Regions from separate parts of the Lederbergia graminis genome, predicted to be linked through region 3. Evidence: riboswitches for the same ligand, from Rfam matches in the RefSeq annotation. Region 3 holds a riboswitch; each other region holds the start of a gene.

Region 1 (11,164 bases), 330 kb from region 3:
TGGAACTTCTTTCTCATGGGCAGCAATTTGTAGTACGGAATCAGCAGAAGTATATACAATCAATGCACCAGATTCCAAATGCTCTTCCCCAAGTTGTTCAATTATCTCCGTTCCACTTGCAGGTATATTACCAATAATGCTTCTGCCAGAGAATTGTTCAATTTCTTTCAATAATGAATTAGGAAAACCATCTGGGAATACTTTAAATGGTTCTGTTGTAATTAAACCCATTATTTCCCAATGACCCGTCATCGTATCTTTTCCGTTCGATGCTTCTTGCATCTTTGTATAATACGCTATTGGTGTTTCTACTGTTTCTATCCCTTTAATTTTTTTTATGTTGGAAAGCCCAAATTTTTCGAGATTCGGCATTTTGAGCCCATTCATTTTTTCTGCAATATGTCCAAGCGTATCGGCGCCTTCATCATTAAATTGCTTTGCATCTGGAGCTTCGCCAATACCGACAGAATCCAATACAATTAAATGGACTCTGTTAAACTGCTTTTGTTCCATCAACTGCTCCTCCTTCATTAAGATACCATTATCATACCCTGTTAACGAAGAGTTAACAGGGTAATTTGTCAGTTCTTTTATTAGGCGCGTGGATGATATTGGGCATACACATCTTTCAACCTTGTTTTTGACACGTGAGTGTATATTTGAGTAGTTGATATATCAGCATGTCCAAGCATTTCTTGGACGGAGCGTAAGTCCGCTCCATTTTCAAGTAAGTGGGTAGCAAAGGAATGTCTTAACGTATGTGGAGTAAGATCTTTTTCAATATTTGCTTCTGCGGCTAGCTTTTTAATTATTTTCCAGAACCCTTGTCTTGTGAGACGATTACCGTGATGGTTTAAAAATAATGCTTCTGTTTTATGTTTTGCGGAGCGTAATTTTGAACGTGAGGAATGTAAATAATTCTCAATTGCTTTTGCGGCAATATTTCCAATTGGAACGATTCTTTCTTTGTTTCCCTTCCCAATACAACGTACAAAACCCATCGTTAAATGTACATGCTCCAAATCAAGATTAATTAGTTCACTTACCCGTATTCCTGTAGCATAAAGAAGCTCTAGCATTGCTTTATCTCGTATCCCAAACGGAGTAGTTTCATCTGGTGTATTCAGTAACAATTCTACTTCCTTGAAATTCAGAACCTTCGGCAATGTTCTTTCCATATGAGGTGTCTCTATATGCACGGATGGGTCTTGATCAACAGCCTTTTCTCTTAACAAAAATTGATGAAATGCTCTGATAGAGGCTATGTGTCGAGCTACTGTTTTAGCCGACTTCCCTTCTTGTTTAAGAAAAGCTAAAAAATGAACAATGTGAATACGACTAACATCATTCAATGTTTGGATTTCTTCCACTTGCTGTAAATATTGTAAATAGCGTTTTAAGTCTCTTTCATAAGAAATAATCGTATTATGAGCTAACCCCTTTTCCACCATCATAAAATGAATGAAATCTTGCAATCGATCTTGCATCTATACCCTACTCTCCATTCTGATAAAAAAGCAAGAGCCGAGAAAACCAATCATTCCCTTCGTTCTCAATTGGTTGAAAAGCTTTCACTGCTTTACCCTCTGGCTCATCATAACGCTTATAATTTTGGTATTCTTGATTTATCCACATAATACCATAATAGAAGAGGATCGTGCATCCAATAAACAATATTAGAATTCGAAAGGTCTTAAAAAAAGTCTTAAATATGTTTTTCATTATAATCATCCCTTTTGAAGGCATTGTTTTATGTATGTTAAAGATAAATTCTTCCTTTACCATCATATGTCCAGCTTGTCTTTTATTATTCATGCGGAACGATATTTTTTATAAAAACATATAAAAAACCTTTTCTATCGAGGTAAACATTGAAATTTAGTGGTAGACAATTTATATATGAGGACAATTATTTAGATAAAAATGAAAAACTGTCTTCATAAAGATGAGTAAAGTAACAGCATCCCTATGATTCCATAGGGTGTTCGCCATACCTCATCGAACTCTATGGCTACTAAAAAACAAAATCTTTATATCAAAAAAGACCGTAGGCAACTCGATTTCATCGAGACTGTCTACGGTCTAGTAATGTTAATTGATCATTCATTTTCTGATTTATCTTCAGTCTTATCATGGCAGCGCCAGCAAATTCCGTGAAAGGTTAAACGATGGTCTTTAACTTTAAAATTCCAGTCGCGTTCCACAATCTTCTCTACATCTTCAAGTAAGTCTTCTTGGATTTCATCAACTGCACCACACTCTATACATACTAAATGATGATGAAAATGTGCTGCGCCTTCTTTCCGTAAATCGTATCTTGATACTCCATCACCAAAATTAATTTTGTCAACTACTTTTAATTCTGTTAATAGTTCTAATGTTCGATATACTGTAGCAAGACCTATTTCAGGTGCTTTATCTTTTACAAGCATAAAGACATCTTCTGCACTCAAATGGTCTTCTTCGTGTTCTAATAGAACTCGGACCGTGGCTTCACGCTGAGGAGTAAGTTTGTAACTTCCGGAATGTAATTGTTTTTTTATTCTATCAATTCGACTTTCCATTCTATATGTATCCTCCCTTGCCACTATCCCCTTCATTATATCAGATTGACTATTATTTTCAAACTAAAATAATTATTAAATAGAACTTAATAAGGGAGACTTGGCATGACAGGAAAATCGATATTTAAAACCCTGCAATAATTGCTTTCATTAGAGCTGGTGTTAGATACGCTTCAATACTTGCAGCAATTGTTATCACTAATATTGTAGCAATATAAGCAAGAACATATCTTGAAAATACTGGTACTAGTTGAAATGAAAATGTTTGTCTAATAAAAATTTTTCTAATTAATTTTATCGATAGAGATACCGAACAAGCTGCAACGAAAATGAACGCAGGAATAATAAATAAATTTTGAGGCAATAAAGAACCAAAAGCAAGTAATAAGCCCTGCCATCCCATTTGATTAACAAAAAACCCTACAGAAAAACCAACAACAATCCCCTTAATAAATAATAAGACAAAGATAAGTGGAAGTCCGATGATGGATACCCCTAATATCCAGATTAAACCAGCAAATTTCAAATTGTGTAGAAAACTTAATTTTAGCAAATCTTGCGATGAGACCATTGCCCCTTCTTCCACTTGTCCAAAAAATTGATTTAAATAATAAAATAGATCTTCTTTTTGATGATCCGATAAACTATTAACCATGATAGCCCCAAAAATAATCCCCATTAAGAATAACACCATAAGGAATAAATATATGGATGAATGTTCTTGTAAATGCCTAGTTATAAGATTAGAAGAGAGTCGTTTGCGCATCTATTATTTCCTCCTGTCCTCCAGTTAATATAATTTATGAAGGACAGAACTTATATATGACTCCAGAATCTATTATTTCCTATACTATTTTTTTACACTTCCGTATTTCCCTCCACCACCAGCTGTTAACTCTAGTGTACCGCTCCTAGCAGCAATAATTAACTCTACTAAATTTTGTTTTACTACTTTTTGTAAATCAGCCGCCTCGACTCGATGAAGTATATTCATCTCTGTCCCAAAATGATAGAGAAGGTTTTCCATCGCCTTCGGTCCAAGTCCTGGGATGAATTCCAATGGAACCTGATGAATGTATGGTGGTCTTTCCGGCAAGTTCTTTGCATCTGCTAATTGTGCTATTCGTTCAGAAACACCTTTAGTGAATTTAGTAGAACCACAATTCAGGCATGTTTCTGCTTCTTGTGGGGCAAAGCATGTAGCACATGTTGTGCGGTAATATTTGCCTAAAAATGGATTCAATCCATAATTCGCGATTACTCTATTTCCACTTTCCTGGCGCAATGCTTTTAATAAAGCTTGAAAAGTTGGTGCCTCTAGTTCGAGAATTTGATACTCTCTAGCAATTTTCGCTAATGAATGTGCGTCTGAATTTGAGACAAAGATAAAATGATGCAATTCCGCTATTTGATCTGCCATTTCGGTATTAGAACTTAATCCAAGTTCTATTCCATCTATTAAATCCGGATTCAAAACTTCTGTTAGTGATTTGTTAACCCCTTTTCCATATAAACTTTTAAAAGGAGTAAATACATGTGCAGGGATAAAGATACCACCAAGTTCTTTCACTTTTTCTTGTAAAACAAGTGCACTTTCGTACATCCTCTGAGTACTTAATTGCAGATTTTTCACTCGCAATTGAAGCCAATATGAAAACTCCTTTAATACAGACAGAGTTGGAAAATATGCCAATACATGAATCGGTCCTTGACAATTATCATCATACACTTCTATTTCAGAGCCTGGGATTAAAGTTACTTCATCCTCGTAACGAAAACCTCCTCCTTCCTGCTCTACAAGTTGTCCAGAGTCTAGCAATTGCTCTATTTCTGCAATCACCTCTGGGGAATGACAATCTATTACCCCTACAATATCCAATCCTTTCGGAAACTTTGCTGCTTGTAAAATATTTGTTAAGGTTAACGTCTTACTAGCAGTAATTTTAACTGGTTTATTTGTAAATGTACGCCCGATATGTATATGTAAATCCGTAAAATATTGTTTCATTTTGATATCATCGCCAATTTCATTTGTAAGTATTGGACAGCATAAGCAGTTTTCGCATCATAAATCCACTTTGTTTCCACTGCCTTTAACGCGTCATCTAATGATAATTCATGAAGTTCCACAAATTCATCTTCATCTCCGGCTAATGGGTTTTCCACTTTTTCTAAGTTTGTTGCAATATAAAGATGGAGTAGCTCATTAGCAAAACCAGGAGAAGTATAGAAGGAAATAAGATGCTCTATATTCCCAGCACGATAACCTGTTTCTTCTTCTAATTCTCGTTCAGCTGTTAACTTGGGCTCTTCTCCAACCTCGAGCTTTCCTGCAGGAATCTCCAGTAAGGACCGTTCAAGTGGTTTTCTATACTGTTCTACCATTATTATCTTATTTTCAGCGGTTAACGCAATGATAGCAACCGCACCTGGATGTTTTACAATCTCTCGTTTCGCCTCTTTACCATCTGGGAGTAATACGTCATCCACTTGCAATTGAATTATTTTCCCTGAAAAAATCGCTTCTGACTTAATTGTTTTTTCTTCAAATTTCTTCACTGTTTTCCCCCCTAATTTTACCTTTCCATATCATAGCATAGTGTTACCAGAACTTTAATTTTGTTTTCATCTAATTATATCAGTTAATATAGAAAGTAAACGAATGTGAAGGTGGGAGGAATTATGGAGAAAAGAAGACTTGGCAATTCCGATTTATTTGTATCAAAAATTGGACTTGGTTGTATGTCACTAGGTACTAATAAAGAAAAAGCTACTTATATAGTCGAAGCTGCACTGGACGAGGGAATTAATTATTTTGACACAGCTGACTTATATGATTATGGAATAAACGAAGAAATAATCGGCAGCATCTTACGTCCTCACCGTGAGGAAGTCATTATTGCAACGAAAGTTGGTAATAGATGGACGGAGAAAAAAGATGGATGGCACTGGGATCCATCAAAGTCATATATTAAAAATGCTGTAAAAGAAAGCCTCCGCCGGCTAAATACAGATTATATAGACTTGTATCAACTCCATGGTGGTACCATTGATGATCCTATTGACGAAACAATTGAAGCTTTTGAAGAATTAAAGGCAGAAGGACTTATTCGGTACTACGGAATATCCTCTATACGCCCTAATGTCATACGTAGCTTCGCAGAAAAGTCAAATATTGTTAGTAACATGATGCAATATAGTCTGCTTGATCGACGTCCTGAAGAACTTATGCCTTTCTTAAAGAAACATAATATTAGTATTGTAACGCGTGGTTCTGTTGCAAAAGGTTTGCTTAGTGAAAAAATGATTGAAAGTTTAGAAGCAGAACACTATGATTGGGAAAGTTATTTAGATTATTCAGCTTTAGAAGTAAAGGAAATCATTAATAGTTTAAAAGCAAAGCTCTTAGATACAAATACTCGTACTCTTAATGAAATCGCATTACAATTTAATTTAGCTCATGACCAAGTCGCATCTGTCGTTACAGGAGCTAGTTCAGTAGAACAAATTCGCGACAATGCTCGTGCAGTTAACGCGCTTCCGCTATCAAAAGAAGAGCTTGCATATATTGAAATGATTACAAAGAAAAGCATCTATACCAATCATAGATAACTTTATAAATTTTGTTCAACAAAACGATCGTAATAACTGTTTTTCTTAACAATTTTCACCCTTATTTTTATAGACATCACGCATAAATTTTTTCCGTTTTATTTAAACCGTCTATTTTCGACACGATTCGATATATGTAGCGTAATAATACACCCTATAAAAAACCCTTCGACATCGACATTTTTCTTGAGATTGTTACTTTTGGAGTAGCTATAATATAGGTATAAAGTGATATGTTTCAAAGATAAAGGCAAGTCTGATCGAAAGGCAGATACGCAAAGCCACAGGCCTACGGTAGGAACTACGGCGGCTGGGTTACCTAAAACATACCTAAACTATTGATGTCGGAGGGGTAACATTGGGTAAAACACTAAAAGATATTCACCTAGATGAGGAATGGGTGGAATTAATTGTATCTGCTATAGAGTCAGGAATAAGTGTAGAAAATATTCGCCAATTTTTTAGAGAGCGCTCTCATGTTGTTCCATCAACATCTACTGGAAAATTGAAATGATTTTTTGTTCTAAATATGAAACATGCCTTCGTTATATGTTATAATATACCCGAAGGATGGTGACGATACATGATTGGTGAACGCATACGTGAATATCGAAATATCAACAAAATGTCTTTATCAGAATTAGCCGAAAAAGCTGGTGTTGCAAAATCTTATTTAAGTTCGATCGAGCGCAATATCCAATCGAACCCTTCTATACAATTTCTTGAAAAAGTCGCTGCCGTTTTAAACATCTCTGTTCAAACATTACTGCATGGAGAAACAGATGGAAACCAAGATGCAAATCTTGATAGTGACTGGGAAGATCTTGTCCGTGAAGCAATGTCTTCCGGTATATCCAAACAGGAATTTCGTGAATTTCTTGAATTCAATAAATGGAAAATGAGAAATAAATAATAAATCAAATAGTAGCCTTCTATACTTTCTATTAAGGATGGTGTTCACGATTATTATGCGGAAGCGACTATTTCAACTTGTCTCCGTTGTTTTGATTTTGACTGGAATCATCTTAGTAGCTACTGCACTGAAAGACATTTATCTTGTAGAAAAGAAAACGAATCTTTCATTGGCACAAGCAAAAGAATTAGTTCATCATGAGTCAGGTCTCAAAAAGGAGATACCTAAGAATGAAACAGAAGTATTGGATATTTCCTTTGAAAAAGGCGAAGTAATTGGCATATTAAATATCCCTAAGTTGGATGCGGAACTTCCTATCATCGAAGGTACAGATGAAGAAGAACTAGAAAAAGGTGTTGGACATTATTCCAATACTGTGTTCCCAGGTCAACCAGATCAAATACTATTATCTGGCCATCGTGATACTGTTTTCCGTAAATTAGGTGATTTAGAAAATGGTGATATTTTTCATGTAGAAATGCCTTATGGGGATTTTTATTATGAAATTATTGGTTCTCAAATCGTAGATGCTGATGATACAACTGTTATTCGCTCTACTGCTCCTGACGAAATCCTAACTGTATCAACTTGTTATCCGTTTTATTTTATTGGCGATGCTCCTGATCGCTATGTATTAACAGCAAAGAGAATTGAATCGCCTGAATCTATTTAAAAAGGCTTGGTTTCCACATGTGGAACCAAGCCTTTATATTATTTAAAATCTTTCCAGTTCAGTGATGTTTCGTTTAATAATTCCTCGAAAGATTTATTTTTTTCACGTTGTTTTCTTTCCTTTTGTAAACGTGCCTTTTCAGCCGCTTTTTTCGCTTCTTCTTGCTCGAGCAATTGTTTTTGAGTTTGTTTGAGTTTCTCTAACGTCTCTATATTTAGACCATCTTTTAAAGTGAGCGCATCTGAATCTTTTTTCTGCTTATTATGCTGTGGTTGTTTTTGTTTTCTTTTTGCCAATTTCATCCACCCCTTTTTCCTCTACTTCCTATCGTCTTACATTTTTTATTGTAAATCAATCTTTTCAACGTATGTTTTTATAGTTTTTTGTTTATCGCTTTCTATACTTTAAATAGCACAGTTAATTACTTATAATAGATATATAGGTGAAACTTTTCTTACCATCAGTCCGTAAATAATGTAAGGATAGTTTGGGATAGGAGTCGATGCATGTTGAGGTCTATTTATTCATTTTTTCTCGGTATGTTTACTGCCGGCGAAACATTTATTATTTGGTTAATTTTATTACTTGGTTTTGATTTGAATTTTCTTAATTCCTCTCTCCTTGCAATTGCAATCGGTGGAATTACTTTTTTCACAATTAAAACTGTGATAAATTATAAATTTTTGAAAAAGAATAAATTAACAAGAAAAGAATATGCCTATATTCAAAGAAATTTACAAGACGCAAAGAAAAAAATCAGTCGACTACAAAAAGCGTTCTTCTCTGTTAGAACAATGGGTGCGTTTAAGCAGCTATATGAATTGACAAAACTTTCGAAACGCATGTTTGGAATTATTAATAAAGATCCTCGTCGTTTTTATCGTGCAGAACGTTTTTTCTTCTATCATCTTGATTCTGTAGTAGAATTATCTGAACGTTATGCAATGCTTGCTGCACAACCTGTTAAAAATGAAAAAATGTATATTTCCTTAAAAGAAACGCAAAGCACCCTAGAGGATTTAAGCGAATCGATAAAAAAAGATATATACCATGTTTTATCTGCTGATATTGATGACTTAAACTTTGAATTAGATGTTGCTAAACATTCACTAAAAAAACTGGACTACAAGCCGCTTGATGATGAAAGGAGCACGAAAGAATGAGTGAAAATAATCAAACGAATTCCGTTTTAAAAACAGATAGCCTAGATGACTTACTTGCAAATCCATTTGGAGATGATGAGCTCGTACCACAGCCTGCCCCTAAGGTGGAGGCCAAACCTGCACGCTTAGTTGATACATTACCTGAGGAAAATCGAAAGCGAGCACTAGAACTTGCAAAACAAATTGATCCAGCTAATCATCAGGCCGTGATTGCTTACGGTACTCAAGCACAAGGCCAACTATTGAACTTCTCTACCCATATGTTGGATCACGTTCAAAATAAAGATATCGGTCCTATTGGGGATATTTTAAATGATTTAATGAGTAAGCTTCGCGATGTAAATCCGGATGAATTAACACCTGAGAAAAAGAATTTCTTTGCGAAGATGTTTGGAAGAATTTCTAACTCGATTCAAGAAATTATGTCTAAATACCAAAAAACTGGTGCGCAAATTGACCGAATAACAGTTAAATTAAATCAATCAAAACAAACGTTAGTTGATGATATTAAAACGTTAGAACAGTTGTATGAAAAAAATAAAGAGTACTTCCATGCCCTAAATATTTATATTGCTGCTGGTGAACTCAAAATAGAAGAGTTACGTACACAGTTAATTCCTGAATTAAAGAAAAAAGCAGAAGCATCTGGGGATCAAATGGCTTATCAAGAAGTAAATGATATGGTACAATTCGCGGATCGCCTAGAAAAACGTTTATATGATTTGAAATTAAGTAGACAAATTACGATACAAAGTGCACCGCAAATCCGAATGATTCAAAACACAAACCAAGCACTTGCGGAGAAAATTCAAACTTCCATTATGACAGCAATTCCACTTTGGAAAAATCAAATTGCAATTGCATTAACTTTAATCCGTCAACGTCAAGCTGTTGAAGCTCAAAAGCAAGTTTCGAAAACGACGAATGATTTATTGCTTAAAAATGCCGATATGTTAAAAACAAATACAATTGAAACTGCACGTGAAAACGAACGTGGACTTGTTGATATTGAAACATTGAAGAAAACACAGTCTAACCTAATTACAACATTAGAAGAAACAATTAAAATCCAACAAGAAGGTCGTGCAAAACGTGCACAAGCAGAACAAGAACTTGTCACTATGGAAAACGAGCTGAAAGAAAAGCTGCTAAAATTAACATAACAATAGTAAAGAAGATGGGACAAAACCATTTGAAAACTAGACGTAATTAGGACAATGTATAGTGTAACTATACGCTTTGGAAATACACTTCGCTGATTAGTTTATATTCGTATAGTGGACCCCTTCTCGAACGCAGAATAAAACCGAACTATCTTTGATTCAAACGATAGTTCGGTTTTTAATTTCATCTATTTTCTTTTGTCCCAGTCTCACTGTTGTTATTGAATCGTGCAACTCATTCTGCCATTTAATATTTCTCCTGGGCTCACTAAGCGGAATAATCCTGTTTGTACGGAATAATCTAGCTTTAATTCATCTGCAAAGAAAATTTCCTTTGATTTTTCTATATAAACATCCATGGCATTTGTTTTTAAGGCAATATCCTCTTGATCTAATGACTGCTGCTTCATTAATTGTAGTGTTGGTACTCCACTTACTGCACAACCACAGCCATCTGTTTCATATTTTAATTTTACCACAAAATCTTGATTCTGCTTTTTTGCTTCGATTTGGTTTACAGCTTCGTCTGTAATCGTTAGTTTCATCAAAATGCACCATCCTTTCTCCCTTTTATTTTACCATATTACCCTCACTCTCATATATAAGGTTGCATTTCTTTGCTTTACCTTCTAGTATTTTAATTACAAGAATATATAAGGGGTGTGTTTAGTTATGGATAAAGTACAAATTAAAGTGAATGACAATGGCTCTTATCGAATTACCGGTAATGTAGAATTAATAGATGGAGAAGGAAATGTTATCCCTACGAAACAAACATTTTCATTATGTCGCTGTGGTCTATCCAAGCGCAAACCTTTTTGCGATGGATCTCATAAAGGTGTATTTGAATCATCTGTAAGAGCAGAAGAAATTGACTAAATTTCTTGTAAAAAGCCCGCAGTCATTTATGATTGCGGGTTTGTTCATTCATCTATCATATCGATTTGATCAATAGTCTCTACATTAATCCATTGCTTTTGCTCTTCTTCATCCAGTAGGCATAACTGCTGTTTTAAAGGGTTGTAAGAAATAATCCTCCCTTTTATTTGATCATACTGAGCAACGTTAAAATACGT
Region 2 (11,164 bases), on a different contig from region 3:
CAGATGGATTAGATGGATACTATGCCAGAAAATATAATCTAATCACGGACTTAGGAAAGTTTTTGGATCCTTTAGCGGATAAGTTATTAGTAGCTGCTGCGTTGATAGCGTTAGTCCAATTGGAAATAGTACCATCTTGGATTGCTATTATTATATTATGTAGGGAGTTTGCTGTGACAGGACTTAGGCTTATTGCAGTAAAGGAAGGAATAGTCATTGCTGCTAGTAATTTTGCTAAATGGAAAACACGTATTCAAATAATTTCTATTTCAGCCCTCCTCTTGCACAATGTACCTTTTTCGTATATTGGCGTTCCATTTGATATTTTATCATTATGGCTAGCCATGTTTATTACGCTATTATCAGGTTGGGATTATTTCGTTAAAAATAAGCATATTATTCTTAGTAGTATGTAGAATACTAATTTATCAACGGTACATAAACTTAGGAATAACAAAAAAGAATGGCGTGCAAGCTGAAAACAGCTTTGACATGCCATTCTTTTTCCTATTTAAAATGAAAACCTCTTTAAAACGGAAGTGTTTATTATTCATGTTTGTCACTTACTTTCCTATGTTCCAGTCATTGCAATTTGGATATCTTCACCTAATCCGCGTGTAGTTTTCTGAAGGCGAGCGGATTCAATCCTGTATGACGTTTAAAGCAACTTGAGAAATAAGGGGTGTACTGAAATCCTACGTGTGCGCCTATGTCGGCTACCGACCATTCTGTCTTTATGAGGAGGAGTTTTGCTTGTTCTATTCGGTATTGCAGTAAGTATTCCATAGGAGTGCACTTGTAGATATCTTTCATGCAACGAACGATGTAATTAGGATGATAATTCAACGCTCGGGATAGCGTCTCATTGTTTAGGTTTTCTTGAAAGTGACTACGTAGATATGCCTCTGTTTGCTCCGCTAGGTTCAGGACAGATTTTGTGGATGGTGTAGTTGCTCCTTCCCCTACCACACATCGTATCAGTTCCATGAAATGTTGCTGTGTTTTCCAATAACTGATCGACCCACTTTGATTGGAATACTCAAGTAGTTGAAGCAGGAGTCGCTCTATTCTAGGGAAATTCGATAGTATTGTATATTGTGGCAATTTCAATTTGTAAGGATTGCTCCAAGCATGCCGAATTGGAAGTGAATAATCTTCTTCGTTAGATTCACGATAGGTACCGGAATAGTCGAAATGGATCCAGTAAAAGGCGGTCTCCATTTGACATGGTCCCGTACTGTAATGGTATCGGTCAGGCAGTAGGAGTAATGACTGTCCGGGTCCAACTTCCCAATGTTTGTCGTCTTCTCCAATATACAAGCAGCCATCTGTTACAATAAGCAAATCAAATATGCCAATATTTCTGCGATTCGGATGTTGATTACCAGCCTCATATGTTGTCTGACCAATGGTTACATAATAAGGAAGTGGTGGTAACTCAAAGATAATATTACTCATCAGAATCAGTCCTCCTACTTGTGTGAAATATTGTAAAAAAGAGTTTAGTTTATTCATATAAATCACTATGTATAAATGATAATCTGTATTTTAAGAAAGTTCAAATTGTATATATTATTGTAGTCCAACTATATGAGCGGGAAATTTAACACTATTGGGGGATTTGCTATGAGAGAACTGAGAGGTAAGAACGTTACTCTTTATGATGGTGAGCTAAGACGTAGGGAAGCAGCAAACAGAGCGTACTTGATGAAACTGACGAATGATAATCTGCTATTTAATTTTAAATTAGAGGCTGGGAGATTTTCAGGAAGGAGTATACCTCCAGGAGCCCATGGGGGATGGGAAACGCCTGTATGTCAGATGCGTGGTCATTTTTTGGGTCACTGGCTATCTGCGGCTGCCATTCATTATGATCAGACAGGTGATCCGGAACTAAAAGTGAAAGCGGATTTGATTGTGGATGAGTTGGCAGAATGTCAAAAAGATAATGGGGGGAAATGGGTAGGTTCTATCCCGGAGAAATATCTCCATTGGATAGCTAGTGGAAAGGATATTTGGGCACCTCAGTATAATCTACATAAAACTTTTATGGGCTTAGTGGATATGTACCTCTTTGCTGGAAATAAAAAAGCGCTAGAAGTTGCTGATAGTTTTGCAGATTGGTTTGTACAATGGAGCAGTACATTTTCAAAAGAAAAATTTGATGATATTCTGGATGCAGAAACAGGAGGGATGCTCGAAATTTGGGCGGAACTACTAGAAATCACAGGGGATGCTAAATATCGTACTTTATTAGAAAGATATTATCGTAGTCGCCTCTTTGAACCACTACTAGAAGGAAAAGATCCTCTTACTAATATGCATGCTAACACTACTATTCCGGAAGTACTTGGCTGTGCAAGAGCCTATGAAATTACTGGGGAAGAAAGGTGGCTTGATATTGTCAAAGCATATTGGAAGTGTGCTGTTACAGAAAGAGGCTATCTTGCAACTGGAGGTCAGACCGCTGGCGAAGTTTGGATGCCAAAAATGAAGATGAAAGCAAGATTGGGAGACAAGAATCAGGAACACTGTACAGTATATAACATGATCCGCTTGGCAGATTTTCTGTTCAGATATACAAATGATCCTAATTATGCACAATATATAGAGTACAACTTATATAACGGCATCATGGCACAGGCTTATTATAGAGAATATGGATTAACTGGTAATAAGCATAACTACCCGTACACAGGATTGCTGACATATTTCCTTCCAATGAAAGCAGGTTTGCGTAAAGATTGGAGCACGGAGACGGAAAGCTTTTTCTGTTGCCATGGTACGATGGTTCAAGCAAATGCAGCCTTGAACCGTAATATTTATTACCAGGACAATAACGATATATATGTGTGCCAATATTTTAGTTCTGAGTTGAACACGTCCATTAATGAAGAAGATATTCGACTAATCATGAATCAAGACAATATGTCGGGGAGTAGTTTGACATCATCCGATATTGTAGGCTCCCAGGCTCTGAATGATATTACTGCTTCATATGAAAATATCCCAACATACCGAAAGTATGATTTTACAATAAAGACTCCTAAAAGCATGAAGTTCGCCATTCATTATCGGATTCCGGAATGGATTACTTCGGAAGCGAAGATTTATGTAAACAATGAACTACAAGGAAAAACAAATGAGTGTAATGTTTTTTATAAGATGGAAAGGCAATGGTCTGATGGTGATAAGGTTAGCATCATCTTACCGGTTGGAATCCAATTTATACCTCTACCAGATGATGAGAATATGGGTGCATTCCGTTATGGACCGGAAGTGTTGGCAGGTATTTGTCAGGAAGAAAGAATCTTGTTTGCTGATATCAATGAGATCACTTCAGAGCTGACATTGGAAAACGAACGTGAGTGGGGAAGTTGGAGATATTTCTTTAAGACAGAAAACCAAGACCCAGCCATTCAATTTAGAAGAATACGAGATATTGGATATGAGCCATATCAAATATACTTTAAAGTGAAATCGAAAGTGTATGTGGAAAACTAGAAAGAATAGATGTTAAGGTCGGTATATATTTTTTGACTTGATGTTTCCTAGAGAAAAGTTATGTCTCTAGGAAACATCTTTTTGCATTGAATAAAGATTTGCATTAAAAAAAATAGCCTAGTGACCTCTGTCTATATTACTACTTTTATATCTATACGCAGTAGTCTACTTCTCTATAAATATTCACATATTTCCCAAATAACCATGTCGAAATTTGTTGAAATTGCACTAATTTTGTCATACTATAAATAGAATTAATGTAGAAAACTTAATTTAATAGGCTATAAGATAATGGCAAACTTATTGAAAGGTAAGGACGCAAAGCCACGAACCTAAGGCGAATTTGCTATGGTAGTCGGGTTGCCGAAATAGCGGAGATAGAAGACTCCCTTTTTTCGGTGCGGTCTTTTTTTTTACTTCGAGATTGTTATCTTTTTCACACTTTATGTTTCTGTATCATATATGGCCAAGTTAAAGAAGAATTAGGATAAAACGCCTAATTCTATGTTTTTTGTTAGGCTCTGTTAAAGTGCATTGTTGTTAACAACTTAGCTGAGGCCGTGCCCGCGGAAAGCGAGTGTACAGGAGCAAAAATCAACAACAGAGTTTAACAGAGCATTTTGTTAAGGAGTAGAAAATTAGGAAAATGGACTTTGTTTTTATTCAATATGAAATAAAAAAGGAATTGTAAAGTTATACATACATAAGTAAGAGAAAAGCTTGCGAATATGGCCATGTTAAAGTTTCTACAGAAAAAAACATTAAAAATATGGGAATAATGAGGGTAGAAAAATGATGAGTAGAATTACAAATTTTAAAAGTATTAGAATGAAGATCTTATCTGGATTTTCCATTGTTATTTTGTTAGTTGTCATTTTAGGAGTGTACAACTTTTTTGTTACGAAAGAATCTAATAAAAATATTGAGAGTATGCTTAACAACGAAGTTCAATTATTAATAGCAAATGACAAATTAGTATCAACGATTGCGAATAGAATTGGAACTGCACGAGGCTACGTATTATTTGGTGGTGACTTTAAGGATCGATTTAATGAGTATACAGAGCAAGGGATACAAGCAGAAAAGATAATTAGAGAGATAGAGGTTACCGAGGAATTCGATACACTAATGAATCGTACGGTAGAATGGCGTAAAAGCATAGCTAGTGAAGTATTCAATGAATATGATAAGGGAAATAAAGACCTAGCTCTTAAAAATCTGGAAAAGCTTACGCCGGAAGCTCGTGAATTAATGATTGGATATGAAAAATTAGCTTCTGAGAGTGAACAAAAGTTAACTGAATTAGGAAATGACACTATCTTAAATGGTAATAGATCATTAAATGTAACATCTGTCATTACAGCTCTAATTATTGGTTTAAGTATTATTGTAGGAATTGTCACATCGCACTTTATTTCGAAGCCAATAAAAATGGTAGTAGAACGGATGAAACAAATAGCAAACGGAGATTTGAGACATGAACCGTTAAAAACAAAATCAATTGATGAGATAGGTCAACTAGTTCATTCTGTTAATTCAACAAATGAAAGTCTACTTACTATTGTAAAAGATATGATAAATGTTTCCGGTAGTGTAAAGAACAGAGGCGAGCAACTAACACAATACTCTGATGAATTATTAGCAGGTAGCCAGCAAATTGCAACAACAATGGAAGAGTTATCAGCAGGAGCGGAAGAACAAGCACATTCTTCGGCAACTCTAAATGAAAATATGGGGAACTTCTCTCAACAAATTATGGACGTTGCTTTAAAAGGTGAGTCAGTTAAGGAACAATCTGATACGATGCTTCAATTAACAGAAAATGGTAGTCATTACATGGAGGAATCTGTTCAAAAAATGGCTACGATAAATGGAAAAATGAAACAATCTCTATTAATGGTCAAAGGATTAGACAATAAGACGGATAACATTTCAAACCTAGTAAATGTCATCAAGGATATCGCGGCACAAACCAACTTACTTGCACTAAATGCTGCAATTGAGGCGGCACGAGCAGGAGAACAAGGAAGAGGATTTGCAGTGGTGGCTACTGAGGTTCAAAAACTTGCTGAACAAGTAAGTGAATCAGTTACAGATATTACATCGATTGTAACGGATATTCAGGACGAGTCAAAGCAAGTAGTTGAATCACTAGATGAGGGCTACAAACTGGTGGATGAAGGTACGAACCAGATTAAAACAACAGGAGATACATTTACAAATCTAAAAGAAGCAATTGAAACTGTCGGAGTACAAATTCGTTCCATGTCATCTTCACTTTATGATGTTTTAGACAACACAAAAACGATTAACTCTGCAATCGAAAATATCGCATCTGTTTCGGAAGAAAGTGCTGCCGGTGTGGAACAAGTTTCTGCGACCACCCAACAGGCAAGTACGTCAATGGAAGAGGTTTCCGAGAGTGCAAAATCACTAGAAGAAAATGCGAATACGCTCGACGCATTAATTCAACGATTCAAAGTGAACTAAAATAACCGATATTCTTAAAAATTTATAAACTACCTCCTATTGACAAGGGGGTAGTTTTCCTTATGTTGTTTATTCAATTGATAAGCTAAACTTATATTAAGAGACAATGTACAACTAAGGAGAGGTGGCAGCATGAAAGGTCGAACACATTTGACAATCGGGCTAGGAATAGGAGCGGTGGCATGCATTAACCAGCCACTTGAAGCGTTGCCTGTCATATTAGTGGCATCAGGTGTGGCATCCCTTGCTCCGGATTTAGACGGAAGAAATATATTAAATAATCGAGTAACGAAAACAGCTAAAATGATTAAAAAGGGCGGAGTATTTGTCGGTGGGATTTTAATGATCCTCTCACTCCTAACCTTTTTCATAGATTTTAACTTCTTGTCATTTCTAGATGAAAAATGGTTTAATCAGCAAAACAAACTGCTGCTTTTTGGGTGGGGAGTCGTTATTATAGGTCTTTCCCTCAAGAGCCAAGAAACGTTGAAAAATATATTAATGACGATCTTAAGCTTATTCCTACTCTACTATGCAGTTTCGAATGAATCATGGTGGATGGTTATGTTTGCCTTATACATAGGAGTAGCGGGATGGTTTGCCCATAGAGGACCTACGCATACTATTTGGGCGACGATGTATTGGGGGTATATGTCTTATCTGTTGGAAGTTCAAACAACTGTTGATGGCTTGGCTCTTATATCCATGTTTGCTTATCTATCTCATATAATAGGAGATATGTTCACGCCAAAAGGGATTAAATTACTCTCTCCACTTTCCAATAAAGTTTTTCGAGTTAGTAGGTAATCGGTGTTTACTTACCATTCGTATTGGTTATAGAATACAAAGCCATAAACTGAGGTGGGTAAACATATGAGTAGCAAAGATAATAAATTACCGAAAGACGAAGAGTCTATGGAACCTGGTAAATTAGAAGAAGGTCAAGAGTTTGTAGATGACATTCCTTTAGAAGATTTGAAATTAGAGATGGAAGATGAAAAGAAAAAACATAAGACAAAGGATGATTCGCAAAGCGAGCGAAAGTTTAAGAAGAAGCGAGGATAATTAGTAGAGTTCCTAAGTAATGAATGCATTTTAATATAGTACCTATAGATAGGATTCTTGGAAAAGAATGTTTCATCTATAGGTACTATTTGTGTGTTATATTAAAAAATAATAATGATATGTTTTTTAAAAGGGAAGTGTAAAGTAAAATGAATTTTTCTAATAAAACAGTAATCATAACAGGGGCTGGAAGTGGAATTGGAAGAGGAATTGCTTTTCATTATGCGGAAAAAGGGGCCAATGTTGTTATAGCAGATATAGACGAAAAGGCAGGTGCTAAAACAGTTTCTGCGATAAAAGAACAGGGAAAAGAAGCACTTTTCGTACAAACAGATGTAAGGCTGGAAATAGATATTGTTAGATTAATGGAAGTAGCTAATCAAACATACGGTCAAATAGATATTTTAATAAACAATGCAGGAAAGGGGTTATTCAAGTCACCTTATGATATCTCGATAGAAGAATGGGACGATATGATAAACACAAATTTAAGAAGTGTTTTCTTATGTTCACGTGAAGCAGCAAAATATATGCGTCATAACAAGGAAGGTGGTTCTATTGTGAATATTGCCTCTACAAGGGCCATCATGTCGGAGCCAAATTCAGAATCTTATGCTGCCACAAAAGGGGGAATTGTGGCAATTACACATGCCCTTGCAGCATCATTAAGTGCAGATAGGATTACCGTTAATGCGATTTCTCCAGGTTGGATTGAAACGGGAGATTATGCAAAATTAAGCCAAATTGATCATGAACAGCATCTATCAAAGCGAGTAGGAAAACCAGATGATATTGCACGAGCCTGTCTTTATTTAACAGCCAATGAAAATGATTTCGTTACAGGCATTAACCTTGTTGCAGACGGTGGAATGACGAGGAAAATGATATATGAGGAATAGACTAAAATCTATTTCATGAAGTACTACAGCCTGTTAGATACAAAAAAACAGAGAAATAAATATCCGAACTATTACTTGTATAAATGCAAGTTAGTTCGGATATTTTTTTTGTTTTTTTTGCAAGAATCTCTTACTGTGATATATCATCCATTTGAATTCATTGCTGCTTCTTTCCTCTCCACTCGTCTAGAACGGAATGATACATTCTATTTCTTAAATTGAATATTCAACAATTCCGGAACGGTGACAAACTTGTATCCTTGTTGTTGCAGTGCTGGAATAATTTGTTGGAGTGCTTTGATTGTATTAGTTCGATCTCCATCCGATTCTGCGCCGTCGTGCATGAGAATGATTGCACCAGGGTGAATTTTCTCTACTACATTTGAGGTTATAACTTCCGGCGGATCTTCTTGCCAATCCAACGAATCAACCGACCAGGCGATTACGTAATAGTTCATTTCGCCAAGCTTTTCTACAAGTTCATTGTATAAGAAACCATATGGTGGTCTAAATAACTTTGTCCGATAACCAATAATCCCGTTTAATGCATCTTCTGTTTTAGATACCTCTTCTTCCAGTATTTCAGGGGTGGCATCTTTGACAAGGTTAATATGGGAATATGTATGGTTTCCAATTACATGTCCTTCGTTATGAATTCGCTTCACTATTTCAGGATTTGCGACAGCTCTGGAACCAAACAAAAAGAAAGTTGCTGGAACATTGTATTGCTTTAATACATCCAATACACCATTTGTAAAGCGAGGGTCAGGACCATCATCAAAAGTTATAGCAATCCGTTTTTGGTCAGTAGGACCTTGTAAGAAAAATATATCTGGATATCTTTTTTGTAAAATTCTTAGGTCGACAGGCTGTTGACGATTCCGTTCAAGCTTTTCCGGGCCCCCTTTAAGGTCGGGAATATTCGCATGAACAGGTATGCCATCTAAAATATGAAAACAAAATATACATACAGCAACTAATAACCATTTTAGTATTCGATCGTTCATTCATTCATCTCCTTTTTGAAATAATTACTTACTTCCCCATTTTTCATGTGCACTTTGTTTCCCAATATGGAAGTCCTGTCTCTATGTAAACCGACCCCATTTGCCATTGCTTTAGGGGTCAATCTTCATTTACTTCCGTTTTGGATTCTGGATGGACACAGAATTTGGCCGCTTTGGATATGACGCTTTGCCTTGATCAGGTCCAGTCAAATTATTACGTTGGTCTAAAACCTTCCCAGTATACTCAATAGGATTTTGATTCTTAATGATTACCACCTCCTATATTAGGATGGGTAAAAATGAATCTCCTATAACGGGAAATTTTCCCATAGGAATTTCTGATAATATATTTTGATGATAATATACAACTTTTTGGTTGCTTATTATTGACATGCAACCCATAGGTTGCGTATAATCAATTTATAATGTGGGATAAAGACTTAATATTCAAAGCGCTCGCTGACTCGACTCGGCGGCTTATATTAGACGAACTATCTGAACGGAATGAGATGACGTTGTATGAACTTACATCACGTCTAATTATGAAACACAACCTTAGCATTTCTCGTCAAGGGATAGCTAAACATATTACAGTATTGGAGGAGGCAGGTCTTTTAACATCAATTCGAAAAGGGAAATTTCGAGTATTAATATTCAACAACGAACCACTTAGAAACTTGTTGGAAGGATGGATTGAGTAGTAGACAATAATATATATCCTGAAGACATAAAGGGGAAACTACAGTGTAAGAAGTTACTTCGAGTGTTTCAGACCGTTCAAAAAATGAAGGTATGGTGGAAACTTCCTAGCTTCCTGTATAGTTCACCATACACTACAGTCATTATAGGAGGATAAAAATAATATGAATATTATTGTTACTAGTATATTTGTAGATGATCAAGATAAGGCACTAAATTTTTATACAGAAACGCTTGGTTTTGTAAAAAAACATGATGTTCCAGCTGGTGAATTTAGATGGATAACGCTTGTTTCTCCAGACAATCAAGAGGGGACTGAGCTTCTACTAGAACCAAATGACAATCCAGCTGCAAGCGATTATCAAAGTAAATTAATGGAGCAAGGTATTCCAGCAACGATGTTTGGTGTTGAAGATGTTCAAAAAGAGTACGATAGATTATTAAAACATGATGTGAAGTTTACAATGGAGCCGACAAAGATGGGCAATAACACAATTGCTGTCTTCGATGATACATGTGGAAATCTTATTCAAATTATCGATTATTAATAAACTTATGTTAGTGAATGGGACAAATTAATTTAGATAAAATAAAAAAAAGAACTATCATTTGAATCTAACTCATGATAGTTCTTTTTTATTTTATCTTTAGGAGTACAGTTCTCACAGGGAGGATTTTTCCTCTATATGAATTTAAGTATCAGCTAAGCGTATTTCCGCAGCGTTATAGATACTCTAACTTTTTTCAGATTTACACCCAGTTCGAATGTTTTCATCCCAGCCTCTGATTATTTTTATAGTCCAAAATTAATGAGAATATATTCATCCTGCAAAAATAAGATGGAATAAGGTAAGGGGTTTGAAATTTTAAGAAGAAATGCGGTAGCAAATGAACATAATCTATATTAATAAGGTTGGGAGGCTGACAGAATGAAATGGAGAGTACTTGCAATTACATTGGTCATACTACTCATTGGCGCAGGAGTAGGAGCGGCACTAGTCTATCACATTGAGGATGCAGCTGCAGCATTGAAAGAAACCTATAAACAAGAAATTGAGGTTTATCAATCTGAAAAAGATATGAAAATTAAAAACGATGTTTCTTCTATTACTCAAGAGGAAATTGAAAGAATGGAAAAAGAAACAAGAGAATATTTACAAGAGAGAATCGGTAGTGATTATCAGAATGCACTCAATGAAAAAACAGAGGAAATAAAAAAGACTACCGATCAAAAGATAGAAGAAATCAAAAAATATATTGATGAGTTATTAAGCGCTGAGTAAGGCGCTTTTAATTATGTATTTAAGACAAAGAAAATCTTTTTAATTGAGAATTATTATCATTTATTGTATAGTGAATATAAGGATATTAAAATGGAGTGAGGGGAAACTTTTATGCAAATATATTGGACGAAAATAAATAAGATTATTGAGGAAACGCCTGAAATTAAAACATACATGCTTGACTGTCCTGAAGGCTTTACTTGGGAAGAAGGATCTC
Region 3 (11,164 bases):
TTCAATAAAATTGCAATTAGGGAAAGACTACAACCGATCGCAAAAAATATGATACCGAATTTAATACTTTTAGTTGAATCATCTACAAATTCATTGGAGATAACATTTCCGACATTTATATTTTTAAAGTTTCTCCAGAACTTAACATACTGAAATATGCTAATAGTCCAAAATATTATCGCCATTAGTACAAGAGTTAGGATTATCAACACTACCTCTCCCCTTTATTAACGGTTCACCTTTTTACGAATCAATGGAAGTAAAGGCTTCAATAATAACAAAAAAATCAACTCTTTTTTAGAGTTGATCATGTAGTGTTTTTTCTTCTGCCAATTAAATACATAATTAAACCAAATAAAAAACCTGCTATAAGCCATATCCAAACAGGTAAGGCTGTCTTTTCTGTTACCTTCACATTAGGATTAATTGCACCATTTTTCTCTATATATTCTTGGACATCTTTTTGTTTGATGGAAAATGTTTTACTATCCAATACTTCTATTCCGTTTATATTTACTTTGATTTCTAGGGTATACATACCATCTTCCATGACAGAATGGTTCCATGATATTGGAAAATTGATTTTTGATTTTGGAGCCATTTTAATGGATTGAAATTCTCCGCTAAATAATGTATTTTCTCTTTCATCACTCACAATATATGTCCCATTAATATCCTTTTGAATGTAATGGGCATTATTGATCATCTCCAAAAGAATTTCACCTTTATTTTCTGGCGAGAAGCTAGCACTTCCAAATGTGAAATCTGGCTTTGTCTCATTCGGGAGGGATAGTTGAATTGCAATCGCATGAACAGATTCAGTTTTTAAGATAAAATTAGCTGTTTCATTATTCTGTACCTTATCTTTTTTTGCATCTTCATTAATTGTTTTAAAACGTACCCCTCCTAAAATCGTAGCCGCATTCGTTTCAGGTACTTGAAGAGTGAGTGGTACGACTGTTTGAGAATAAGGTGGAATGATGACACTGTCTGTAACTGTAATATAATCCTTCAGTTGAATTGCATCTGAGAGTAAAGAGGTATGAGGTGAAGACATTTCCGCTTCATACATGATTCCACCTTTAGGATTCGTATACGCATTAGCCGCTTCAATATAAACTATTAACGTTTTATTTTGATTGTTTTTAATGCGTACGTTTAACGATTGGCTTGATTTTTCATCAACAATTAGATCAAAATATCCTTTCGTACTTTTAATCTGATTATCGGGATAAATCGGTTCCACAATGATTGGCGCTATATTCTCATCTGCATTGACTAGCAAAGAGGGGATAAGGAAAAATACTGTAACCAATGTTACGAACAAAGAATAAAAAAACTTCATTAACTAGACCTCCAATCTTTTCGTATTTTACCCAAGATGGAAAAATTTATAAAAAAAAGACCAAGTCTTTATGACTTAATCTCTAGAAATTATAGTTATTATGGGCCAGCATTAAAGTTAACTGTAATAGTGGAAGTATAAGTTCCAGCTTTTACATCTTTCGGGTTTAGGGTTAATACAAGCGCCTTTTCAGGGAATGAAATATCGAATTTACCCATTCCGCCATTTTGATTTGCTGATAAGATTTTATAACCACCAGTACCGTTGTCGATAGTACTTGAATCTGAAATTGTAAAAGTACTTATATCAGAAGATCCTGCTAGTGGAGTAACTTCCGCTTTCTTTAGAGTTAAGGAATTTAATGGAAGTGTTTTTGCTCCTTCTAATTCACCTGTAGTGAATTGAGTTGCTTCTACATAAATGTCCCAACCTTCACCACTTCCGCGTGCATCTGTTACGGTAAAGGTACCAAAATCTGCATCTGCTGTTTGGATAGTACCATCTAATGTAACAGCTGAAAAATTTCCAATAGTTGGCTCCGTTTTTTGTAATGTTCCACCTGTAATTGCTGTTGAACTAGCAAAGGATGAAGTTGCAAATGCACCTACGACAAACCCCATTGCGACTATCCGTAAAGCAAGTTCTTTAAATTTATTCATTAAAAATATCCCTCCAAAACAAATTTGTGTTTTTGCATCGGAAGAATTTCGAATTCCACAAAAAAAAGTCTGTTTCATTCTCCATTCTTCAGCAGCCCAGCCACCATAGCAAATCGCGTTAGGTCTGTTGGCTTTGCGTCATCGTTTTTCAAGCAACTTTGCCTTTATTAAGAATGAGATTAGAACAAAACTATGACTCTATTTATCTATGTCCTATTTTGTTGTTCTCTCTGAAACTAATAATATTAAAAACAACGAGAGTTGAATAGATATTGATTTTTACCAAAGTTGCTTATAATTTCCTGTGATATTTTGGACTCAGCTCACTCCAAACATCAAATTTATTACCATTTACATCATGAAAAACAAAATTTCTTCCAGCGTGTCCTCTGTCCTCTATATCTCCTACAATAACATCCTTCTTTATTAATTCTTTATGTATTTTTTCTAAAGCATCTATACCATTTACTTCGAATGTAAGCGAAAATTGTTCTTTTCCTTTATAATCAATAAAATTTGCAGTTTGTTTTTCATTCGCTTTCACAAGAAAAAAGCTTTGATCAGCAAGGTTAATTATTGCTTTATCATTGTCTTTATAACTTAATTCTGCATCTAATCTTGTAACATACCATTCAGTTGCAATATCTACATCTGTTACAGGAATATATGTTGTCCCTACTCTTATTAACTTTTGTCCCATCGAACTTTCCTCCAACCATTTTTTTCACCAAAAAAAAGTGATTACTAATATGCAGAAATCACTCTAATATTGGTTTTTCTATTAATTCAATTTTTTTCACCTTTGCAATACTTGGCTTTCCTTCTGTTATTTCACCGCCAATTGTCGCTTGAATTTTATCGCCTGCTTTGAATTTCTTCGTATTAATATCTTGTAACTCTAAAAAGTCATATAAATAAGCATCTAATGTACCATCTTGAATACCTTGTTGAATTTGCTTATATTCTAGTATGTTCAAATTTTCACCGATAACGAGTGAGTCTTCATTTACTTGGATAATATAACCTTGAACGATTAATTCAGAATGGTTATCATGCTTCTGTTTTGCTTGCTGGATGATATATTCAGCTATATTTGTTAATTCAATCGCAGCTCTACTGTGATCACAATTATTCCAATAGAATTCTCTTTCTCCCATTATAAATTTATAAGAATTAATATTATCTGCACTGCATGTAGTATAGAATTCACCTTCTGCTTCCAAGAGATTTTGAAAGATGAGCCTTTTCAATACTTCTTGTTTCACTTCAGTTGGCAGTGTTAAAGCTTGTATTTCATTATTTTCCGTAATGGTATTCGTCCATGTATTTATTTCATTAACAAGCTTTTCACCATACATTAATTGAAAATCAAATTGATACCGTTTCAAGTCAAAGTTTATTTCTAAAAGATCGGTTGTACCATTAGGATAATCTGGACAGCCAGTAGCGAAGAAGTTAATTCTTGTCTTATTTGTCTCTTTAATAATATTTTCACATGTAATGGTTGTAATACCTTCCGCTCCTATGTCACTTGCAATGTTATCTATAACTATCTCAATATCTTCTCCGTTGTAATTTAAATCAACTACATCCGTCCCAAAAACATTAAAAGTTAAAAGTCTTATTTTTGATGGCACCTCATTATTAGTATCCTCATAAAACGTTTCCATTTCATCGTAGCCATCAATGCCGAATGGTAGACTATAAACTTCAATATCCTCAATCCCTTTAACATACGGTTTCGGACTGTGTTTATAAGTTGTGGGAGGTTGTATTTCCGTATCAAATGTATTGATGATCGTCATCTTTGTATTACATGCGGTCAGAATAACTGCTAACATCAAAAATACAAAAAAATATCGACCTCTTTTCAATTATTTGCACTTCCCTTTGTAAAATAGTTGATTATAGAGATGATCTGCTGTCTGGGATTGTATTTGCAAGAATAATATAAAAAAGGAATGAAACGGGTACAATGATAAATAATAACCTTACGCCAAATGAAGACACCCCTAAATATTCAGCAATCCCACCGCAAACACCTGTTAATGATCGATCTGTCGCTGATCTACGTAATCTTTTTTTCATGAAATTCCTCCATTATTTAAGTTATTTATAATTGGGATTCCTTACATATACCTAAGAAAAAAGTGTTAATTGCCCAAATGTAATTCATCTATTAATACATACGTATTAAAATTCAATATGCTTCAAAATTACTTAAACTTATTGTTTATATTGTTACATCAATAATACCATTATCATAATTAACTAAAAAGTTTCGGATTTATTCACCCAAATCGCCTTAGTATAAGCTAATTTCATACCGGCTCTTTCCATATTATTTTGACTCACTGACCCATACTTTGCTTGACCTGTTATAAGTTCACAATTTTTCATTAATGCTTTATACATACGTTGCTTAATTAAAGCCGATTGAACTCCATTATTACGAAAGCTTGGAATTGTTGTAGCGGCAGAGAGTGTTGCGATTTGATTATTTATATGTAAGACTCCTAATCCTATCGGGGTACCTTGCAAAAACGCGAGATAAAAAGTCCATCCAGGGTGATCAAATAGTACAGCATTATTTTGGGCTACGGCCCCTTGTAGAAATGAGGGCATTCCAAAACCCTTAGTATATATTTCTGAAAAAATACTAAATTCCTCTTTCTTAATTTCTCGAATAGAAATATCATGGACCATTAATTGTTTATCCAATTCTAATTTTAAAGGCATGTAGAGGGATGAATGAAAGTCGATTTGATAAAATCCTTTTTTATTTAAATATGTAAGTAATTCTGATGAAGTATGAGCAGGAGTTAATTCAAAGCGTACAGGGATATTCTTATTATTGTAAAATTGGATTATTTCGTCTATGTAAGGTTGGTCTCCTTCTTTTAAACCTTTTACAGTATTAAATGCAGGACCAGGTATATTTTTTGCTGAAAATGCAGTTGCATTCCCAAACCTTTGAATGTCCACTTGCATTGGATTTCCATCGATTTCTTTAATAGCTGAAAGACGTGAGAATAAAGTGATTACTTCCGCATCCTCTAATCTTTCTCCTAACTCTTTCGTTAAAAATACCGACACGTTATCACTTCCCGAAAATAGTTTTCCTGAATTGTTCTACAACTGAAACTAATGTGAAAGCTGTTAGCAAACTAGTTTATGAAAAATGAATCAACTTTTTAATATAGTATCTGCAAAGGCAACTGTTTGGATAAGATTTGGAGCACTTTCTAATGTGGCACCATCTTCTACACACCAGCAAATACCCATTGCAGTTTCCACAAACAGACATTTCCTTATGATATCGTTTGGAATATGTAATCTTTTTTCTAGAAAGGTAATTACATTGTTTATCTTCATATATAAATCAGGAGTAATTTCATCTTCAAATTCATTTAGAATAAACCTTGGAATATCGAAAATAGGATCTCCGATTACCCCTTTAGGATCAATGATTTTATACACTCCGTCATGACCCAATAATATATTATCATGATGAAAATCACCATGAAGAAGCAACATTTTACTAAATTTAGTAGTTAGTGATAAGCAAATGTCCTCTGCCTTTTTCATATATAAGTACAATTCCTGAAAATCTTGTCTACGACTCATATATTCAGTAATTCTACTTACCCAATCCATATAGGTCGGATATATTGCTGCATTTTCTGGTTCAACATGTAATCCTTCATAAAGTGAACAGAATATAGAAAGTCGCTTTTCGAGGGACTCTTCGTTCCTTAAAGGAGTTCCCGGTTTAACATACTCTTCTAATATAACTCCGTTTTCAATATCTTCCTCAAAAACATGGATGAATCTTTGACCCCTGTACTCTTTTAAAGTATTGAATTCTGTCCGTATCTCTTTTGATGAGGGATTCCCTATTTTTAATACTACATTACCGAAGGTATCAGAATAACACTTGAAAACTATATTTGCTGAATAAGAAGGGATAAATTTTAGTTTAATTAAATTCCACCTGTTGGAATAGACTGCTACATCTCTTAAAACCTTTTGATAAAAACTCTTTCCAAAACGATTTTGAATACGATCAATCTCACTTTGTTTGAAGAGATTTGGCTCATTCATAAAATCTATCCACTCCTTTTTACTTATTAGCTCTGTTAAACTCTGTTATTGATTTTCGCTCCTGTACACTCGCTTTCCGCGGGCACGGCCTCAGCTAACTTGGCAAAGAAAACCGCTTTGCCAAGTGGATCTTCGGCTCGTGCTGTTCCCGCAGGAGTCTCGTGTACATCCGCTACAATCAACTAAGTTGTTAACAACAATGAACGTTAACAGACCCTACTTTTTAGCAACTATTAAAAAACGCTGTGAATTTGTTTGTATTCCTTTTTTTGTTTGATTATCTTTAATAAAATGTTTTAGCGTTTCAAAGTCCTGCTTATTTGCGCCGAAGTTTGGAATAATTGGTGTGTGTTTCAGTAAAAATATTAAATCCTCAGGACTTTGGTAATATTCAATAGCATTGTAATCATAACTTTGAATATTCATAAAGCCCGCTTCCATCAATTCCTTCATATACTTTTCTTTTAATGTCCCATCATTACTTTTAAGCGGGACATTAAATGCATTCTTTAAATTAAACTTGTCCCCTTCTCCTACCTGCTGTGTCAGAAAAAAACCACCAGCTTTTAAAACCTTGGCAACTTCTCTTGCAGAAAATGGAGCATGTCGGCACGTGATTACATCAAAAAACTCCTTTGGGAACTGTATATCTTCAGAAGACATTTGAAAAAGCCTAACGTTTGACTCTCTAGTTTTATTTAGATTTGATTGTGCTCTTTCCACCATTTCATGAGACAAATCAATTCCAATTAAAAGAAGGAAATAAGGAGCGATTTTTAATAAATTCTCTCCTCCACCTGTACCTATATCTAAAAGTACATCAGAAGTTTGAGATTTGCTTCTTACTTCTTCGTAAAAATCCCATTGAACTCCTTCTGCAAAGACCTTCAACTTACTAAAATCCCAACCATTTTCTTTGCCAACTTTATTATAAAAATTCTCATAATTTATTAGATTCATTTCGTCCACCTAATACATATTTAATTAGTTCGTACTTTTTTCATTTTAACGAATGATACAGCAATAACAGTTAACATTACGGCAGAAAAAGAAGCTATTATGATCGATACGATTACAAAACTATCAACAAAAATGCGAATACCATACCATGGGGTTATTAGTAAAATTACGTAAGGAATTGCCCAATCTGCATGAACTTCAGTAACATTAACATATCCCATATGGATAGAGAAAAATAATGTTAAAATCCAAAAAATAGTATATACAATTAGCGCCTTACCATTTTTTATTTTTACCGAGTTTATTAACACAAAGATCCAAATTGTGATATAAGCAAGTGTAGCAATTAAATTTAAAATAGTTGCAGGACTCCCCATCAAGAAATGATTAAAGTTCAAAATCAAGCAGCCGATACCTGTAAGAGTAATAATGATTGTCCCTTTATTTATCACTATGTGATCCTCCTAAGGATTCATTCAAAGTCAATTAATCTTCAACTTTCTCTATACTCTTTCGATGAAAATATCTAATTAGGATTACCGTAACAATCCATAGTATGAGTCCAAAGAAACTAATACTGAAACTGTCTACACGGAAAATAAAAACCTTTAATGGATCTATATCGAATACATAACCAATTAACAAGTAGATAAATAAAACTGCTAAAATTAATAACAAATCTTTCCTGTTCATATTAAACATGGAAAAATAACCTCCTTTCTCTCCTATACAAATAATTGTCATTCAAATTGAAAAACAAACTGGGCCTCACAAAATTTTGCCGGATTAATAATTGTAAAATCTAGAGCAAAAAAGTACTCTTTTTCGCCAAAATGATTCAAGTAATTAAGTTTCTTTATGTTTAAATTAAGCTTGTTTTTATCATAGTTAATTTTCAAAGTTCGTTTCCCGAGTAATGTAATTCCATATTCATGTTTAGATATTTCAAATATCGGAGTGATGAACCTTTCCACAATCGATTCTGGTTGATGATGAAAACTATATGTATCTTCTAACTTAAGAGTAGGCTTTACAGATTTTTCCCAAGTAAATGTACGCGTGAATTTGTTTAACTCTGTCAGTTTATAGGCTTTTGACATATCGAGTGAAAACTGGTCTACATCTTGTTCAATCTGAACATCCAAAATAGTTGCTGAAAACTTCTCCCCTGCTTTTTGATACTGACCATTAATAATTGGTACGGAATGACCTTGTGATCCATTTGTTACATATGAATAACGTCTTGCACCAAAATAATCTTTTGTGTACATACCTGATCCTAAGTCTTGTAAAAATACTTCATCGTCAGCTAGTAACATAAAGTGACCAACATCATTATGATTGTGTGGCTCCTCATTATTTCCACCTTTCGTAGCAAATGCATGACCATTTTTCCTCGATAGTATCCAAGCAGATTTTTCCATAAAAAAAGTGGTATCCTTCCATGGACTTCCTTTAGCCTCTTTACGATACCAAAGTAAATTACGGATTACTGGAGCCCAGCGACTACAATGATCTTCTGTATAATGTGCACGTAGTTCATTTTCAGGGATTTCGACATCATCATAAATAGTGTTTAAATAATGACTAAGGCCGATAAAAATATTTTTACTTGGAACTGCATCAGAAAAATTTGCTAGTTTATTTTTATGTAGGAACGTCTTTTGTTGGAAAAGAGCAATTTGGTGAACCTTTTCAGATGTAAAAAGGTTGATTGTATCATTCGTTTTCTTTTTTAGTAGATCAGCAAAATATACAAAAAAACCGAACCCATATTCCCAATATCCATAACCCTCTAAACATGTCCCGTCCTCTTGGAATCCTTCTAAGTAATAATCCATTGTTACAAGCACTCGTTCTAATATACTGGAAAGCTCTTCGTGGTCCTGTAATAAATGAATTGCAGCTGCACCAATTGAACTAGCACAAACAGCTGCCCAATTATGAGTTGCGGTTTCCCAACCAAATGTTTGCTGCTGAAATGGCCAAAAAATACGTTTATATAGCTCTTGATACACCCGTTTCTTAATAAGCGGATCCAAATGTTCACCTATTAACTGTAATATTTCTGCTAAAGCAAAACCAGTTTCGGCAGCAAATAAATCAATTACTACTTCCTCATTCTGTTGGGAGTATAATGAATATGAAGTTTTTTTATCATAACTAAAATGCGCAGGTAGACACCAAGTATACTCATTACAGATAGACCAAATAATATTATGAAGTTGTTCACGGTACTCCTTATTTTCTGAATCTATCCATACCATTATGGCAAATGTATTTAAACGACGTCTTTTCTCAAAATAGGCACGTTCATATTGTAATCGTTCTCCAGTTTGCTCGAATATATTAAATAATGAATAACTTAATTCTGGAATTGGCTCCGATAAAAGTCTGATAGACTCTTCTTTTATTTCCTCTACCATAGCTTGAAGTATTGATGAGCTACTAAGATTCTTCTTCCATGTTACTAACCTACCTGTAGGAAACAGGCATTCCTTATTGATAAGAAGACGTTTAATATCAGTTTTATTCATTTTTACCTCCCACCTATTTTTCGCACTTATTTACTCTACTTTATCTTCGACTCATGCTGCGGAAAGCCCTTCCATTTCACCATCTTTTCTTTCTTAATTGTACAGTTTTCTATATTCTTGAATTGCTCTTTGATGAATTTCCCTTGCTCGTTTTTGCGTCTGTTGCTTTACTTCAGGGAATTCCTCCGCTTCAATATAATCTGCTAATACATCAATTACTTCATCCAGCAATTTTGCTCGAAAATACAATGCCATTCTTTCCATCATATTTTTACCGACTATTTGTTCGATGTAATCACGAATGTATGAGAAATTAGTAGTCTTATATAAAGGCCAAAGAAATACAGAATAATCCATTGCAGCATCTCCGGCTAAGGTAAGGTTGTCCCAATCAATAATGCAATAATTATGTTGCTGAATTAATACATTTTGCCAGCCGATATCGTTATGTACAACATCTGTTGCCTCTTCTTGAAAGTTCGGATGACTCAACACCATTTCTTGTATGTTATCTACTTCCTTTTGCATCCAATCAATCGTATTATCTTTTACAAAGTATAAAAGTTGTTTCCCTTGCGTAATAATGTCCAAGTCTTCCTTAAACCTTGTGATGTACTCTTCTTTAAACGTGTCTGCATACGTAACTGCCCTATTCAAACTAATTAGCTCTTTAAGATAATGATCTTGATGTAACTTGTTCAGTAATGGAATTATCTTTTGAACAAATGGTAAAGGATTTGATATTGTATATAGTGCTTTCCCATCAAAATATTCGAAAACTAGTCCATAAGGATATCCTTGTAAAACTTCCTCTTTTATCTCAAATACAAGTTTTGGAGCAAAATAGTTCTTAGTTAACTGCTTATTTACTAGTTTCCATTGCAAGAGACTTGATACCATTTCTTCTTTGACAAACTTAACGTGTAGTTTTGTTTCTCCATCTGTTATCTGATAGGATTGATTGACAAAGCCACCAGGGTTCCAAATATATGTTGCTTTTATATTCTTTGCACATAAGCCTAAAGGAACGGAATTCCTCTTTGCCCAAGATGAAACTATCTTTTCAGATATGGAAAGATTCATAAAACCACCACCATTATATAAAGTATTTTCATTTAATTATCATTTATTATAAAATTAAGTTTATTATTATTTATTTTACATGAAGTGGTGATAGAGTGAAAATTAGATTATTACATGAATGTGATGCGGAAGTTTACAGAGTGATCCGGCTAGAAGCACTAAAAAATCATCCCGAAGCATTTTCTTCTAGCTATGAACAAGAACATGTACGCCCAATTGAGCAATTTAGAGAAAGATTTAGAAATGAAGGTGCTTATACGTTTGGTGCCTTTGATCATGAAGCACTTGTTGGAATTGTAACTTTAGTTAGAGAGTCCCATGATAAGTTAAGGCACCGCGCAAATATTGTGGGTATGTATGTTAAATCTGAAAAAAGAGGGCAAGGCATTGGTAAGTTACTAGTAAATACTGCACTTCATAGAGCACGGCAAATCGAAGGATTGGAACAAGTGTACTTGTCAGTAATTTCGTCTAAT

What was found. A riboswitch is a leader RNA that binds a small molecule or an ion and turns the genes downstream of it on or off. The one in region 3 is predicted to bind cyclic di-GMP.
Positions count from the first base shown of each region.
Region 1: another riboswitch for cyclic di-GMP. It lies ahead of ACFPM4_RS00480 (anti-repressor SinI family protein); the one in region 3 lies ahead of ACFPM4_RS02170 (WxL domain-containing protein).
Region 2: another riboswitch for cyclic di-GMP. It lies ahead of ACFPM4_RS04685 (methyl-accepting chemotaxis protein); the one in region 3 lies ahead of ACFPM4_RS02170 (WxL domain-containing protein).

Region 1 covers NZ_JBHSMC010000001.1:80,139-91,302, reverse strand. The annotation lists gene deoB (phosphopentomutase) at 1-513, opposite strand, end outside; gene xerD (site-specific tyrosine recombinase XerD) at 594-1,487, opposite strand; gene ACFPM4_RS00510 (YqzK family protein) at 1,495-1,815, opposite strand; gene fur (ferric iron uptake transcriptional regulator) at 2,100-2,564, opposite strand; gene spoIIM (stage II sporulation protein M) at 2,689-3,330, opposite strand; gene ACFPM4_RS00495 (endonuclease Q family protein) at 3,415-4,572, opposite strand; gene ACFPM4_RS00490 (NUDIX hydrolase) at 4,569-5,123, opposite strand; gene ACFPM4_RS00485 (aldo/keto reductase) at 5,247-6,176, shown strand; cyclic di-GMP riboswitch class I at 6,416-6,499, shown strand; gene ACFPM4_RS00480 (anti-repressor SinI family protein) at 6,535-6,690, shown strand; gene ACFPM4_RS00475 (helix-turn-helix domain-containing protein) at 6,760-7,089, shown strand; gene ACFPM4_RS00470 (class D sortase) at 7,145-7,762, shown strand; gene ACFPM4_RS00465 (YqkE family protein) at 7,801-8,058, opposite strand; gene ACFPM4_RS00460 (5-bromo-4-chloroindolyl phosphate hydrolysis family protein) at 8,272-8,925, shown strand; gene ACFPM4_RS00455 (toxic anion resistance protein) at 8,922-10,088, shown strand; gene ACFPM4_RS00450 (iron-sulfur cluster biosynthesis family protein) at 10,307-10,633, opposite strand; gene ACFPM4_RS00445 (CDGSH iron-sulfur domain-containing protein) at 10,761-10,967, shown strand; gene ACFPM4_RS00440 (YolD-like family protein) at 11,012-11,164, opposite strand, start outside.
Region 2 covers NZ_JBHSMC010000003.1:28,385-39,548, forward strand. The annotation lists gene pgsA (CDP-diacylglycerol--glycerol-3-phosphate 3-phosphatidyltransferase) at 1-416, shown strand, start outside; gene ACFPM4_RS04675 (helix-turn-helix transcriptional regulator) at 607-1,458, opposite strand; gene ACFPM4_RS04680 (beta-L-arabinofuranosidase domain-containing protein) at 1,627-3,504, shown strand; cyclic di-GMP riboswitch class I at 3,788-3,872, shown strand; gene ACFPM4_RS04685 (methyl-accepting chemotaxis protein) at 4,297-5,994, shown strand; gene ACFPM4_RS04690 (metal-dependent hydrolase) at 6,127-6,801, shown strand; gene ACFPM4_RS04695 (hypothetical protein) at 6,868-7,059, shown strand; gene ACFPM4_RS04700 (glucose 1-dehydrogenase) at 7,209-7,958, shown strand; gene ACFPM4_RS04705 (polysaccharide deacetylase family protein) at 8,165-8,965, opposite strand; gene ACFPM4_RS04710 (ArsR/SmtB family transcription factor) at 9,391-9,666, shown strand; gene ACFPM4_RS04715 (VOC family protein) at 9,829-10,212, shown strand; gene ACFPM4_RS04720 (hypothetical protein) at 10,594-10,947, shown strand; gene ACFPM4_RS04725 (dihydropteridine reductase) at 11,059-11,164, shown strand, end outside.
Region 3 covers NZ_JBHSMC010000001.1:407,392-418,555, reverse strand. The annotation lists gene ACFPM4_RS02180 (hypothetical protein) at 1-185, opposite strand, end outside; gene ACFPM4_RS02175 (DUF916 domain-containing protein) at 308-1,345, opposite strand; gene ACFPM4_RS02170 (WxL domain-containing protein) at 1,444-2,004, opposite strand; cyclic di-GMP riboswitch class I at 2,092-2,177, opposite strand; gene ACFPM4_RS02165 (VOC family protein) at 2,297-2,704, opposite strand; gene ACFPM4_RS02160 (DUF3221 domain-containing protein) at 2,763-3,845, opposite strand; gene ACFPM4_RS02155 (PspC domain-containing protein) at 3,910-4,092, opposite strand; gene ACFPM4_RS02150 (GNAT family N-acetyltransferase) at 4,276-5,100, opposite strand; gene ACFPM4_RS02145 (aminoglycoside phosphotransferase family protein) at 5,191-6,108, opposite strand; gene ACFPM4_RS02140 (class I SAM-dependent methyltransferase) at 6,325-7,068, opposite strand; gene ACFPM4_RS02135 (hypothetical protein) at 7,089-7,520, opposite strand; gene ACFPM4_RS02130 (hypothetical protein) at 7,555-7,770, opposite strand; gene ACFPM4_RS02125 (heparinase II/III family protein) at 7,809-9,605, opposite strand; gene ACFPM4_RS02120 (phosphotransferase) at 9,699-10,688, opposite strand; gene ACFPM4_RS02115 (GNAT family N-acetyltransferase) at 10,784-11,164, shown strand, end outside.